Regions from separate parts of the Asticcacaulis aquihabitans genome, predicted to be linked through region 2. Evidence: predicted binding sites of a transcription regulator. Region 2 holds the regulator's gene; each other region holds the start of a gene.
The links. The regulator LexA, encoded in region 2, represses DNA repair genes until DNA is damaged. The targets are predictions, from matches to a motif close to ATGTTCNCNANNTGTTCT.

Region 1 (3,664 bases), on a different contig from region 2:
CGATGATCCGCATGTTGATGGCGGCATCCTGAATGCCATACGGCAACGGTGCCTCGCCACGGACGGCACGGCTGAAGGCCTCCCCCATCAGTTGGTATTGATTGGAGGGCTGCAAGGTGTGGGTGACCGCGGTGGCGCCGATGAAGGTCTGGCCGTCGTCGACGGTGATGACCTGCGGCGCATCGGGCGGCTGGTTGAAGGGGATGGATAGGCTGAGGCGCGCCTTGTCGCCATAGACGGTGACGCTTTGCGCCGGCGCCAGCGCGGTCGAGACGGCGAAGGTCAGTTGCCGTCCTCCGCCAAAATCGAGCAGGCCGGAGGTCAGGGTATCCGTCCCGAACGTTTTGTCGCGACTGATCAGCGCCATCACACGCACTGGATCAGCCTCGAAAAAGAAACGCCCGGCCACAATGGGATAGCAGCCGATGTCCATCAGGCCGCCGCCGCCCCATTCGACCTTGTTGCGGATATTGGCCGGGTCGGTGTTGTTGTAGCTGAACTGCGACTGGATGATGCGCGGCGTGCCTATGCTGCCCTCGCGGATCAAGCGGCGGGCCTCCAGCCATTGTAGGGAATGGCGCACCATGAAGGCTTCCATGATGTGGACTGTCTGCGCCACCTCGCTCAGCTGTCCGATTTCTGCCGCGTTGAGCGCCATCGGTTTTTCGCACAGGACGTGCTTGCCCGCCCGGGCCGCTTCGAGTGTTAGGGGCACATGCAGATGATTGGGCAAGGGATTATAGATGACGTCGATTTCGGGGTCGTCGATCAGGTCCTGGTAGGCGCCGTAGGCGGTATCCAGCCCTAAGGTGTCTGCCGCTGCGCGTGCCGCCGTTGCATCGCGTGACGCAATCCCCTTCACGTGGATTTCGTCACTTTGCATCAGCGCCGGAATGACCTTTTTGACGCCGATCCTGGCCGTGCTAAGTACACCCCATACCGTCTTTTTCATCACGACAGTCTTTCGATCAGCGCCATGGCGGCGGCGGGGTTGCGCGTTTTGTAACCGCTTATAACGTAAAGATAGACATCGTGCGGACGGGGCGGCTGTTTCGCGCCGAAGGTGTCCAGATCGTTCGGCACTTGTCCTTCCGACAGGGCGCGGGCGCGATACGCCCATTCGTCGAGCGCCTGCTCGCTATAGCCCTTCTCGTGCTGGTCGGTGGTGCCCATGATGCGGACATAGGCGAAATCCGCTGTCAGATCGGCAATGACCGGAAATTCAGAATCGGCTCCGGTGATAATGGCCACACCGTAATGACTGGCCAGGTCGACAAATTCCTTACAGCCAAAGCTGGGGTGGCGCACCTCGACCGCGTGGCGCAGGCGGACGCCATCAACCTCAGGCGGCAGCAGTTTGAAGAAGGTTTCGAAATCCGCCGGATCGAATTTTTTCGTCGCCATGAATTGCCAGTTGATCGGGCCCAGCTTTTCCTTGAGTTCGCTGATGCCACTGTTCAGGAAACGATCGACGCTGTCCTTCGATTCAGCCAAGTTCTTACGGTTGGTGGCGTAGCGGGTGCCCTTGACTGCGAAGACGAAATTGTCCGGGGTTTCGGCGCGCCATTTCTGGAAGGACGCCGGCTTTTGCGCGCCATAATAGGTGCCGTTGATCTCGATCGAGGTCAATTTAGAGGATGCATATTCCAGCTCGCGCTTTTGCACCAAGCCTTCCGGATAGAAGGGGCCGCGCCACTCCTCATAGGTCCAGCCGCCGATACCGACATAGATGGTCATGTTTTCCTCCTGCTGACACGTATCGCCTAAACGCGTGCCAAACTATGCTATGGCATGGCAACGCATTTGTGGCAGTAATTTTTCATGTTCACTTTATGTTCTTGATGTGGCATGAGTCAAATGGTTATGGACGACGAACAGCCCGCGCCGACACGAAAGATCATCCATATCGACATGGATGCGTTTTTTGCGTCGGTTGAACAGCGCGACAGTCCCGACCTGCGCGGCAAGCCCGTGGCCGTGGGCGGCGGCTCCGAACGCGGGGTCGTGGCCGCAGCGTCGTACGAGGCGCGCAAGTTCGGTGTTTATTCCGCCATGCCGTCGGTAACGGCGCGCCGTAAATGCCCCGATCTCATCTTCGTCAAGCATCGCTTCGAGGTCTATAAGGCGGTATCGCGCCAGATCCGCGATATTTTCGAAGACTACACCCCTTTGGTCGAGCCTCTGTCGCTCGACGAAGCCTATCTCGACGTCACCGAAAATCTGAAGGGCATGTCGTCCGCCACGGAAATCGCCGAGGAGATTCGCGCGCGCATCTGGGAGGCAACGCAATTGACGGCGTCTGCGGGCGTTTCCTATAACAAATTCCTGGCCAAGCTGGCCTCCGATCAGAACAAGCCCAACGGCCTGTTCGTTATCAAGCCGGCCATGGGGCCTGTTTTCGCCGCCGCCCTGCCGGTCAAGAAATTTCACGGCATTGGTCCGGCGACGGCGGCCAAGATGAACCGGCTGGGCCTGTTCAGCGGCCAGGACATACGCAACCAGACACTCGATTTCCTGGAGCAGCATTTCGGCGTCTCAGGGCGCTACTATTACGGCATTTCGCGCGGGATCGACCATCGCCAGGTCAAGCCCAACCGGGAACGCAAATCGATTGGTGCTGAGAACACCTTCTTCACCGACACGACCGATTTCGATACGGCCTGGAGCTTCCTGGAACCATTGATCGACAAGGTCTGGCGCTATGTCGATGCCAATCAGATCAAGGGGCGCACTGTCACGCTCAAGGTCAAGTTCAGCGACTTCCGCATCATTACGCGCAGCCGATCAGGTCTGGCGCCGGTCGCCAACAGGGCCGAACTGACCGCCTTTACTCGCACGCTTCTGGAAGGTGTTTTCCCTGTCGCCAAGGGGATCCGGCTGCTGGGCGTATCGATGTCGTCCCTGGGCGAGAAGGATCATCCGCAGGCTGAACAACTGAGCCTGTCGCTTTAGTGTGAAACTGGGTGTTGGTAACCCGACATCCGACTCGCGGAATCGCGGCGCCTTCGCTAAAAGCAGGGCATGGCCAAGCTTTATTTCTCCTATTCGACCATGAACGCGGGCAAATCGACCTTGCTTCTGCAGGCAGCCCATAACTATCGCGAACGCGGCATGACCGTGCTGATGTATACCTGCGCGGCCTATGCTGACGGACCGCAAGGCGTCATCAGTTCGCGCCTCGGTATCTCGGAACCAGCCGAACTCTATAGCGACGGTGACGATCTGTTTCAGAGCATCCGCGATCACCTGGAAGCCGACCGGATCGATTGTGTCTTCGTTGACGAAGCACAATGCCTGACGCGAAAACATGTCTGGCAATTGGCGCGGATTGCCGACCGTCTCGGTATCCCCGTCATGTGCTACGGGCTGCGCACCGATTTCCGGGGCGAGCTGTTCGCCGGATCGGCGGAGCTTTTGTCCATCGCCGACACCTTGCGCGAAATCCGCACCATCTGCTTTTGCGGGTCCAAGGCGACGATGGTGGTGCGCAAGGGCGCCGACGGGTTGGTGGTTGCCGATGGCGATCAGGTGTCGGCGGAGAAGTCGGACTATATCTCCCTGTGCCGCAAGCACTGGGAAGAAGCCATTGGGCACTGGCCGGTCAATGGACCGGAAGACTGGTTGGACGGGGCGAATCCGCGGCAGGTTTGATCCGCGTTTTCGC
Region 2 (3,664 bases):
ACGCGGCGTACGCATGTGACGCTGGACGACCTTGAGGCGCAAATAGATGAGGTCGGTCCACCTCGCGGGTTTGCCAAGGCTCTGGTCGCCAACAAGCAGCCTGACAATCTCTCACTCATCGCCGAAATCAAGAAGGCCAGCCCGTCAAAAGGCTTGATTCGTGAAGATTTCGATCCGCCTGCACTGGCCCGCGCCTATGAAGCCGGCGGGGCCTCCTGCCTGTCGATCCTGACCGATAATCCGTCCTTCATGGGACACGAATCGCATTTTCAGGCCGCACGGGCCGCTGTGTCATTGCCCTGCATCCGTAAGGAATTTCTTGTCGACACCTGGCAGGTGACCGAATCGCGGGCCATCGGCGCCGATGCCATTCTGGTCATCATGGCCATGATAGATGACGAACTGGCTGCGGACCTCATCGACTGCGCCCAGCATTATGGCATGGATGCGCTGGTCGAAGTGCATGACGCAGCAGAAATGGACAGGGCTCTGAAACTCAAATCCAAGCTGATCGGCATAAATAATCGTAATCTCAGGGATTTTCACGTCGATCTGGCGGTGACGGAGACCTTGGCGCACTCGGTTTCGAAAGATCACATTCTCGTCGCCGAAAGCGGCATTTTCACACCGTACGACGTCAAACGCCTCGCGCGTACCGGCGCCACCGCCATGCTGGTCGGCGAAAGCCTGATGCGCCAAGGCGACGTCACTGCGGCGACAAAAAATCTATTATCGTTAGCTTGACATTAATAAGAACACATATAGAACATCATTCGTAGGTTCATGACTTGTTCCGCATTTTGCGAACCAGTTTACACGAAGGTGTCCCATGCTGACGACCAAACAACGCGAACTTCTGATGTTCATTCACGAACGCATCAAGGAAGGCGGCGTTTCCCCCTCTTTCGACGAAATGAAGGAAGCGCTGGATCTGGCGTCCAAGTCGGGCATCCATCGTTTGATTACCGCCTTGGAAGAACGCGGCTTTATACGTCGGCTCGCACACCGTGCCCGGGCGCTTGAAGTTATTAAATTGCCCGATCAGGCCACCACGTCAGCGCCGCCGCGCGGCCGTCAAGCCTTTGTGCCTCAGGTCGTCGAAGGCACGCGCCCGGCCGCTGCAGACCCCGTCAAGCCCTCGAACGATGATACGCGTGAACTGCCGCTGCTTGGCAAGATTGCTGCCGGCGTACCGATCGAGGCCATGGGCCAGGAGCGCGACCGGTTACGCGTACCGGAATCCATGCTGGGCGCCGGAGAACACTACCTGCTCGAAATCGAAGGCGATTCGATGATCAATGCCGGTATTCTCAATGGCGACTTTGTTGTCATCAAGAAGACCGACACGGCCCAGACCGGTGAAATCGTCGTTGCCTTGGTCGATGACGAAACCGCCACCCTTAAGCGCCTTCGCAAGAAGGGTGGATCCATTGCCCTCGAAGCCGCTAATCCGAATTACAAGACGCAAATCTACAATGATGGTCAGGTCAAGGTTCAGGGCCGCCTCGTCGGCCTGATGCGTCGTTACCATTAGAGCCTCATGCCGAAAAGTGGACCCCACTTTTCGGAAAACATGAGGCGTTACAAAAGATTAGAGCCATAAGGCGGTCAACTAAGCCGACGAATGCTCTAGTCACTGATACCGCCTTCTGCTTCCGAAGGACTGGACCAATAGCGTTTGCCTCTTAGGGGCTGGGCTGCCTTGATGGCCCAGCCCTTTTCTGTGTGAGTCAGTTCCATGGCGCCAAGGCGACGAAAATCGCCGGCGCTGATGCGGTTAACCCTGGCGCATTCGGCCGGCCAATCCCCCATGGGGTTGCGCAGAACGATCAGATCGCTTGCCTGGCACAATTCATTCAAACGCGCGGGTTTTGGCGGCTTGTTGCTGAACCAGAACCCAACGCGCGGCTGGGCGAGCGGAACGCAGCCATATCCCTTGCAGGCATAGTTTTCACTCCGCTTAATCTCATCCAGCACCGCTAGGCCATAGTGTTGTGTCCACTGCTCGAAGCCATATTGCCGTACCTTTGATCGCAGGACGTAAGCGCCGGCGGCGGTACGGACGGCGGCATTGCCCCCCTCCGCATCCACCCAAATGTCCGGAGGCGGCACACGCGGCCACCACAAGATAGTTGACGCCGCAATCAAGCCGACCCATCGCGTTTTTCCCCGTACCAAACAAATCCATAACAATCCCAAAAAAGAAATAGGCAGGACGTAAGCCGGTGCCGATGGCCAGGTGATGACCGCATAGGGCAAGTCCGCCGTAATGGCGGCAATGCGCTCAATAACCCATAACCCGGCACCCGCCACACGCAGGAACAGCCATCCGAAGGGCGTGGCGGACATCGTCGTGCCCATGGCGAGAGACGGCATGACGACAAAGGTCGTGACAGGCGCCTCAAAAAGGTTTGACAACAGGCCGTAGACCGAGAACCGATTGAAATAGGCGATGGCAAATGGCGTTGTTGCGGCGGTCGCCACCATGGAGGCCAGCAGCGACAGCCAGATACCGCGGGCGGTCGCCTGAATGGCCCGGATCCAAACGGGCACGCTGATTTCACGCATGGGCGGCTTCATGCCCTCAGCCAAGGCCAGCAAGGCGGCGGTCGCGCTGAATGACATCTGAAACCCCGGCTGGATCACGGCTTCGGGTGTGAGGCAGATGACGACGATGGCAGCTATGGCCAAGGCCCGCAGGCTCAGCGCCCGGCGATCGACTAAAATGGCTCCGAACGCGACACAGGCCACCACGGCGGAACGGACCGCCGGGGCTGGCGATCCAGAAATGGCCAGGTAGAGCAGAACGCAGACGATACTCAAAGCGGCCGCCCATTTCTTGACCGGTATGCGCACCGCCAGCCAGGGGACAGCGGCCATAACAATCCGCAGCGTAAAGAAGATAAATCCGCCAACAATGGCCATATGCACGCCCGATATCGAGAGGATATGGGCCAGTCCGGAATCACGCATATCCTGTATGAGTGGCTGAGGGATAAACGCCTGATGCCCCGTCACCAAAGCGGCGGCAAACCCGCCGATGGCGCGGCCGTTGGGCAATTGCGGCGCCGTATCGGCCACGAGCTTTTGCGTAATCGTCCAGCGTAGTCGGTTCAGGGCCATAACCGCTCGCAATTGCCATCCTTGCGGCGGCGGCTCCATCAACCGAGGCTGGCCCGGCGCCAGTCCGACGCCGCCTACGCCCTGAAAGAAGGCCGTACGGGCGAAATCGTAGCCACCGGGCATGTTCGGTGAAGGTGGCGGGTTCAGGATGGCGAAGACCGATATTGCATCGCCTGGCTTGATACCTGTCGCTTCCAGGGTGCCTGGACGCAGAGACACACGCAGGCGCAACGGCGTCGCCGCCGGGCTCAGGCCGCGTATGGCAATAGGCGCCAATAACAGACGCGGCTGATCGGCTGATGGTGAAACGATATCCATCACGAACGCCTGAACCATATACTGGTTGGTTTCCGTCCCCAACACCGGCGCACGGACGTGCTCCGCACGCAACTTACACACGACGGCGCCCAGCATAAAAATGGATAAAAGCAGTGAAAAATTATAGATATAGCGGCTGAAATTAAACCGCTGGATCAATATTGTGGCGATAATGCCCGCCGCAGCCAGAGCTACAATCCATGTCAGGGACGGTTCGACCAGA
Region 3 (3,664 bases), on a different contig from region 2:
GCCCGGAGGGCCGCCCCAGATGTGGTCGCCGTGGTCATAGAAGATTTCCGTACACGGACCGCACGGGCCGGTGTCGCCCATCGACCAGAAATTATCCGATCCGGCGATACGGGCGATCTTCGATTCCGGCAAGCCAGCGATCTTCTTCCACAGGTCGAAGGCTTCATCGTCGTCAATATAGACGGTCGCCATCAGGCGATTCTTGTCAATACCGTAGTCTTCGGTGATCAGCTTCCAGGCAAACTCGATGGCTTCGGCCTTGAAGTAGTTGCCGAACGAAAAGTTGCCGAGCATTTCGAAGAACGTATGGTGGCGCGCGGTGTAGCCGACATTATCCAGGTCGTTATGCTTACCACCGGCGCGGACGCATTTTTGCGATGTCGTCGCGCGGTGATAGGGCCGCGTTTCCGCACCGGTGAATACATTTTTGAACTGAACCATACCCGCATTGGTAAACATCAGGGTCGGATCGTTATGCGGCACGAGCGACGAGGACGAGACGACCTCGTGACCCTGGCGGGCAAAGTAATCGAGGAAGGTCTGACGTATCTGGTTTAAGGACGGCATGGTCTGCTTCGGTTCGGGGTAAGAAATAAGGGCTTGTATATAGAGGGGCTTATTCGCGAGCGCAAAGACCTTTGCGCGGCTAGGGCTATCTTTTTGGCGAATACCAGGCACACATGGCAAAAAAGACGCCCTTCTCAGAGCGTCTTCTTCACCGATGGTGCGGAAGCATGGGTTTGGACCGCGCCATCAAATCCTACAGCGACTCATCGCCTTCGTTGGCATCCGGTTCCGGTACGCCCAGCAATTCTTCTGACAAGGTGTCAGACTTCTTGCGGATGCCGTTCTCGATTTCTTTGGCCATGTCGGGGTTCGCCTTAAGGAAATCACGAGCATTGTCGCGGCCCTGGCCGATACGGGTCGAATTATAAGAATACCAGGATCCCGACTTTTCAACGATGCCGGCCTTAACGCCGAGATCAATGATTTCGCCAATCTTGGAAATGCCCTGGCCGAACAGGATATCAAATTCGACTTCACGGAAAGGCGGCGCGATCTTGTTCTTGACCACCTTGACCTTGACGCTGTTGCCGATGTTCTCATCGCGCACCTTGATGGCGCCGGTGCGACGGATATCAAGACGGACCGAAGCGTAGAATTTCAGCGCATTGCCGCCCGTCGTGGTTTCAGGGGAGCCGTACATAACCCCAATCTTCATGCGAATCTGGTTGATGAAGATAACAATGCACTTGGACTTGGAGATCGAGCCGGTCAGCTTACGCAAAGCCTGCGACATCAGACGCGCCTGAAGGCCCGGCAGGCTGTCCCCCATATCACCTTCGATTTCAGCACGGGGCGTCAGAGCCGCGACAGAGTCGATGACGACGATATCAATAGCCCCGGAACGGACCAGGGTATCGGTAATTTCGAGCGCCTGCTCACCGTTATCGGGCTGCGACACCAAAAGATCATCCAGATTAACGCCCAGCTTCTGCGCATAGGTGGGATCAAGCGCGTGTTCTGCGTCGACAAAGGCCGCCGTGCCACCCTGCTTCTGGATTTCCGCAACCGTGTGCAGGGCCAGAGTCGTCTTGCCAGACGATTCTGGACCGTAGATTTCAATCACGCGGCCCTTGGGCAAACCGCCGATACCGAGCGCCATGTCGAGACCGAGCGAGCCCGTGGAAATCGACTCGATCTCCTGGACCTTGCCGTTCGCGCCGAGCTTCATGACCGAGCCCTTGCCGAACGCACGATCTATCTGCGCCAGCGCCGCTTCCAGAGCGCGCTGCTTTTCACCTTCGTTTTTACCTACCAATTTCAACACCGCTTGAGATGACATAACCAAACCCTTCTATGTCACGATTCCCCGGCTGGGGTTTGTTTCTTTCGTCGTGAGAATTTCTTGTACCCCATTTGTTCCATGTTCGCAATATGTTCTCTACGCGCCATGAGAACAATTTTGAAACGGTAATAGATTCAGGGGGCTACAGCATGCTGCTGGCGCTACCTCAATCGATAGCCGCCAGCACGCATAGCTCGCGCCCGACTTAAATCAGTCCGGCGTCTTGATAGACCTGCTCCAGAACTGCCAGCGGCACGGCGCCGCACAACAGGCCGGTGTCGTGGAATTTCTTGATGTCGAAGCTGGCAGCGGCCTTCGTCTTGGCGGCTTCGCGCAATTTCAACCACTGGATCTTGCCGACCATATAGCCCAGGGCCTGGCCCGGCCATACGGCATAGCGTTCGATCTCGGTCTCGTTGAGGTCGCCCGTATAGGTCTTCATGAAGTCCATGGCCTGTTCACGCGACCACTTCTTGTGGTGCATGCCAGTGTCGACGACCAGTCGGCAGGCGCGGAACATGGCGTCATGCAGGTAGCCGATATGGCCGAACGGGTCATCGGCGTACATGTCCATATCGGTGCCGGCCAGTTGTTCGGCATAGAGCGCCCAGCCTTCGATATAGGCGTTGAAACCCGAAATCTTGCGCAGTTCCGGCAGGTTCTTGTTTTCCTGCTGGATCGAAATCTGCATGTGGTGGCCCGGGATCGCCTCGTGATAGGTGAGCGTCGGCAAGGTCCATGACGGCACTTCGGCCGTGTCACGCAGATTGATGTAATAGGCGCCGGGGCGCGATCCGTCGAGCGACGCGCCTTGGTAATACCCGCCGGGCGCACCGAGCTCCGTCGCTTTCGGTACGCGCTTGACCGTGACCTTCGATTTCGGCAGCACGCCGAAATATTGCGGCAGCTTGGCAAAAACGACATCGATCTGTTTGTTGAGATCGGCCAGGAGCTTGTCCTTGCCCGCATCTGTGTTGGGATAGATGAACTGCGGGTCCTTGGTCATGGCGGCCATGCGTTCGCCCGTCGTCCCCTTGGTCATGCCGTGCGCCTGCATGATCTTTTCCAGTTCGGCGTCGATCTCCTTTACCTTGTCCAGGCCGATCTGGTGAATTTCATCCGGCGTCATATTGGTCGAGGTATTGGCTTTGACCCCAAAGGCATAGCGCGCGTCGCCGTCCGGCACGTGCCACACACCGGCGTCATGCGTCGCCTTGGGCAGCGCCGCTTTTAGCGCATCAATCTGGCGGGACAGGGCCGGAATGACGGCATCCTGATAGGTCTTGGTCGCCGTCGCGGTCCAATCGCCGGCTATGCCTTTTTCCTTGGTCCGGCGCGCCAATGATTGCACCAGCGGCGAAACATCGGCCTTCGCACTCGCCTGGCTCTGCATCTGACGGATCGCCTTTTGCAGGGCGAAGTCCGGCGGCACAATGCCTGCAGCGATACTGTCGTTGAAACGGGCCGTTTCCTGGTCCAGCACCGTCGCGTACTGGCTGAGGCGCGACAGGTACGCGTCGGCGTCGTCCTTGGTTTCGACACTGTGTTGGCTGTCGAGGAAGTCCGGCACATACTGATACTGACCGGTCAATTGCGTGATCGGATATGGCCCCCAATAGGTGCCGCCGTCACCGAATTTGCTCGACTTGTAGCCTTCCAGCGTCGTTTCGGTATCCCACAGGACGGCGTCGTAATTGATCCGGTCCATGCCGGTAAGCTTCGTGCGGTCGATGGCCTTCAGCGCAGCAGCCGATTTCTCGTAATAGGCCGTCAGACGGGCGCGCTCTTCCGGCGTGGCGGGATCAAGCTTGGACT
Region 4 (3,664 bases), on a different contig from region 2:
CCATGGCCATGCTCGACAAGCCCGACACCGACAGCAAGGGACACTAAGATGACCGCATTCGTCAAAATCACCCTGCTCGGCGCCGCCAGCGCGATCGTTCTGAGCGCCTGCACGATGTCACCTCGCTATGAACGCGGTGCCCTGCCCGTGCCAAGCCAGTTCCCGACGGCGGTCACCGCCACCGGCGCATCGGCCGACACCCTGCCCTGGCGTCAGGTCTTCCTCGATCCGCGCCTGCAAGGCGTCATCGATCAAGCCCTGACCAACAACCGCGACCTGCGGGTTGCAATCCTGAACGTCGACAAGGCGCGGTCGCAGTACCGCATCCAGCGGGCCAGCCTGTTTCCGGCTGTGAACGCTACCGTTGCCGGCAGCCGCGGCAATACCGGTACGGTCGACACCAACGGCAATCCGGTCGGTACGACCGAAGCCTACTCCGCCTCGGTCGGCGCTTCGTGGGAAGTCGATCTGTTCGGCCGCGTGCGGTCGCTCAACCAAGCCGCCCTGCAAAGCTATTTCGCCGTGGCCGAAAATCGAAAGGCGGCACAGATCAGCCTGATTTCCGCCGTTGCATCGGCCTGGCTCAACCTGGCCGCCGATCAGGAGCAATTGCGCCTGTCGCAGCAAACCCTGCGCCTGCGCGAAGAAAGCCTGAACCTGACGCAAAAGCGCTTCGATGTCGGCGCGACAGATCAGATGATTCTTCGCCAGACCCAGGTGCTGACTGAACAAGCGCGCGCCGATGTCGCCAGCCTCACCGCCACGGTACAGCAGGACAGGAACGCCCTGCGCCTGCTCGTTGGCGCGGAAGTGACGCCGGATCTTCTGCCCGACGCCTTCCCGGATAATGCCGTGCTGGCCAATCTGCCCGTCGGCGTACCGTCGGACATTTTGCTGAAGCGGCCGGACGTGATGGCGGCGGAATACAGCCTCAAGTCGGCAAATGCAAATATCGGTGCCGCCCGAGCGGCGTTCTTCCCTAGCATTTCGCTTACGGCCAGCGCCGGCAAGGCCTCCAGCGACCTGGGCAAGCTGTTCGATGGGATCGATACCTGGACGTTCGCCCCGTCCATTTCCGTGCCGATCTTTGCCGGTGGCGCAAATGCCGCCAATCTGTCGGCCAGCAAGACCAGCCGCGACATCGCCGTGGCCCAGTATGAAGGCGCGATCCAGTCCGCCTTCCGCGATGTGGCCGACCAGTTGGCCACCCGCGCCACCATCGACGATCGCCTGACGGCCCAGACGCGAGTCGTCGAGGCGGCAACGGACAGCAATACCCTGGCCCAGGCGCGCTTCGATCGCGGCGTCGATTCCCGGTTGACCCTGACCGATTCCGAACGCACTCTGTACAGCGCGCAGCAGCAATTGATCAGCATTCGCCTGGTTCGCACCTTGAACCTGATTAATCTCTATGCGGCGCTCGGTGGCGGCCTGAACTAGCTCCGCCCCACTTCTCAGGGCAATGAGTCGAGACGTTAACAAACGTCTTGACTCTTGCGTCATATGAGAACAAAAAGTGAACAATATGCCGAAGAACTCGGTGAGGATATTGTTCCATGTTGAAGCCTGTTCCTAGCGACCTTGCACACCTGCGCCAGCATATCGCAACGCTGGACGGCAGCCTGCATGCGTCCGGCGCCCTGCCGTTCGGCGTTGACGCCATAGATCGTCACCTGCCGGGCGGGGGACTGGCGCTGGGCGCCGTTCATGAAATCGCGGGGCGGGACGGCGGGGGTGTCGATGCGGCGGCCGCGGCCCTGTTTGCCGCCGGCATAGCCGCGCGAACACACGGTCAGATCCTGTGGTGCGTAACCCAATCCGATCTGTTTGCACCGGGCCTGGCTCAGGTCGGGCTGACGCCAGACCGGGTGATCTATGTCGAAGCCCGCGATGAAAAGTCGGTTCTGGCCTGTTGCGAGGAAGGTTTGCGCCACGGCGGCGTCACAGCCGTCGTAGGCGAAGTGGCGAAACTGTCGATGATGGTGTCTCGGCGGCTGCAACTGGCGGCGGAAGCGTTCGGCACCCTGGGCCTCATTGTGCGCCGCTGGAAACAGGAAAGAGGCGCGGCTGATTATGGCCAGCCGACAGCGGCGACCACCCGATGGCGCATTTCGGCCACCCCTTCCGCGCCCTTGCCGGTCGCTGGCATTGGACGGGCGCGCTGGCATCTGGAACTGCTGCGATGCAAGGGCGGCCATAGCGCCGAATTCGATGTGGAGGCGTGCGATGGCAAGACTTGTCTCGCTCTGGCTGCCCCGCTGGTCCACCGACCGGCTCAGGCGTCAGATGCACAGTTGCGCGCCGCCTCCTGAGGGGCCGCTTATCTTGAAAGGAACGGACGGCCGACGTCGCGTGGTCGTCGCCGTGGATCGCGCGGCGCGGCAGGCGGGCCTGTATCCCGGCATGGCGCTTACCAAGGCGCAGGCACTCGTGGCGGGTCTGGCCATCCACGATGCCGACCCTAAGGCCGATCGCGACGGGCTGGAGCGGCTGGCGCAATGGGCGCTGCGCACCTTTTCCCCCCTTGTGGCTGTCGATCCACCGGACGGTCTGGTGATGGATGTGACCGGGGCGGCGCATCTGAAAGGCGGAGAAGCCGCCCTGCTGGACGGGCTGATTCAGGCCCTGGCCGCGCAGGGTATCGAAGCGCGCGCCGCCTTGGCCGGTACCTGGGGGGCCGCGCATGCCCTGGCCCGCTTCGGCCCCGGTTCATCCGTCATCACCGCCCCCGGCGAAGAGGACAAATGCCTGCCCGGTCTGCCCATCGCAGCCCTGCGCCTGCCGGGGGACACCGTGCATAGCCTGAGCCTCCTCGGCTTTCAGATCGTCGGAGACCTGGCGGCCCAGCCACGCGCCCCCCTGGTCCATCGCTTCGGGCCTGATATTGCGCGGCGACTGGACCAGCTTTTTGGTCGCCTGAACGAACCCTTAGATCCCGTACACCTGCCCGACATCACGGAGGTCACGCGCGTGTTCGCCGAGCCCATAGGCGCGCCGGAAACTCTGGCGCGCTATACGGGCAAGCTTACAGCGCAGATATGCGACCGGCTGGACAGTAAAAACCTCGGAGCAACGCAACTCGACCTGATGTTTCATCGTGTCGATAACCGCATTGAAGCCGTGCGCATCGGGATGGCCCGCCCGGTACGCGATGCCGCCCGCCTGACACGCTTGCTATGCGACCGGCTGGAAACCGTCGATCCCGGTTTCGGCGTCGAGCGCATGCGCCTGGTCGCCACGGGTGCCGAGCCGCTGGCGTTAGCGCAGAGCAGCACCCTCGATACGCCGGGCGATACTGCCGGTGCGGGCCTGTCCAGCCTGATCGATACGCTTAGCAACCGCATAGGCGCCGAACGCATTTATCGCCTGTCCCCGGCCGAAAGCGACGTACCGGAACGGTGCGCGCACCGGCTGTCTCCCCTGGCGATTGAGAACACCCAAGCAGACATCTGGCCCCAACACTGGCCGCGCCCGGTTCGCCTGTTCGCCCGACCAGAACCGATAACCACCCTGGGTCTTCTGCCCGACTATCCGCCGCGGGCTTTCACCTGGCGCGGCGCGCGTCATCAGGTCATCGCCGCCGACGGCCCCGAACGCATCTTCGGGGAATGGTGGAAACGCGATCCGGAAATCCACGCCGTACGCGACTATTTCCGGGTCGAGA

Region 1: a site for LexA is predicted at 1,822-1,839, ahead of dinB (DNA polymerase IV). Genes of this name have one in related genera too.
Region 3: a site for LexA is predicted at 1,928-1,945, ahead of recA (recombinase RecA). Genes of this name have one in related genera too.
Region 4: a site for LexA is predicted at 1,507-1,524, ahead of RCJ00_RS15725 (ImuA family protein). Genes of this name have one in related genera too.

The regions. Positions count from the first base shown of each region.
Region 1 is NZ_JAVGWM010000004.1:236,893-240,556, forward strand. It holds gene RCJ00_RS15445 (Gfo/Idh/MocA family protein) at 1-952, opposite strand, end outside; gene RCJ00_RS15450 (DUF72 domain-containing protein) at 952-1,737, opposite strand; gene dinB (DNA polymerase IV) at 1,849-2,952, shown strand; gene RCJ00_RS15460 (thymidine kinase) at 3,022-3,651, shown strand.
Region 2 is NZ_JAVGWM010000001.1:122,173-125,836, reverse strand. It holds gene trpC (indole-3-glycerol phosphate synthase TrpC) at 1-744, shown strand, start outside; gene lexA (transcriptional repressor LexA) at 830-1,534, shown strand; gene RCJ00_RS00615 (ComEC/Rec2 family competence protein) at 1,630-3,664, opposite strand, start outside.
Region 3 is NZ_JAVGWM010000004.1:728,160-731,823, reverse strand. It holds gene alaS (alanine--tRNA ligase) at 1-567, opposite strand, end outside; gene recA (recombinase RecA) at 761-1,846, opposite strand; gene RCJ00_RS17720 (DUF885 domain-containing protein) at 2,055-3,664, opposite strand, start outside.
Region 4 is NZ_JAVGWM010000004.1:305,291-308,954, reverse strand. It holds gene RCJ00_RS15735 (efflux RND transporter permease subunit) at 1-47, shown strand, start outside; gene RCJ00_RS15730 (efflux transporter outer membrane subunit) at 49-1,440, shown strand; gene RCJ00_RS15725 (ImuA family protein) at 1,557-2,312, shown strand; gene RCJ00_RS15720 (DUF6504 family protein) at 2,326-3,664, shown strand, end outside.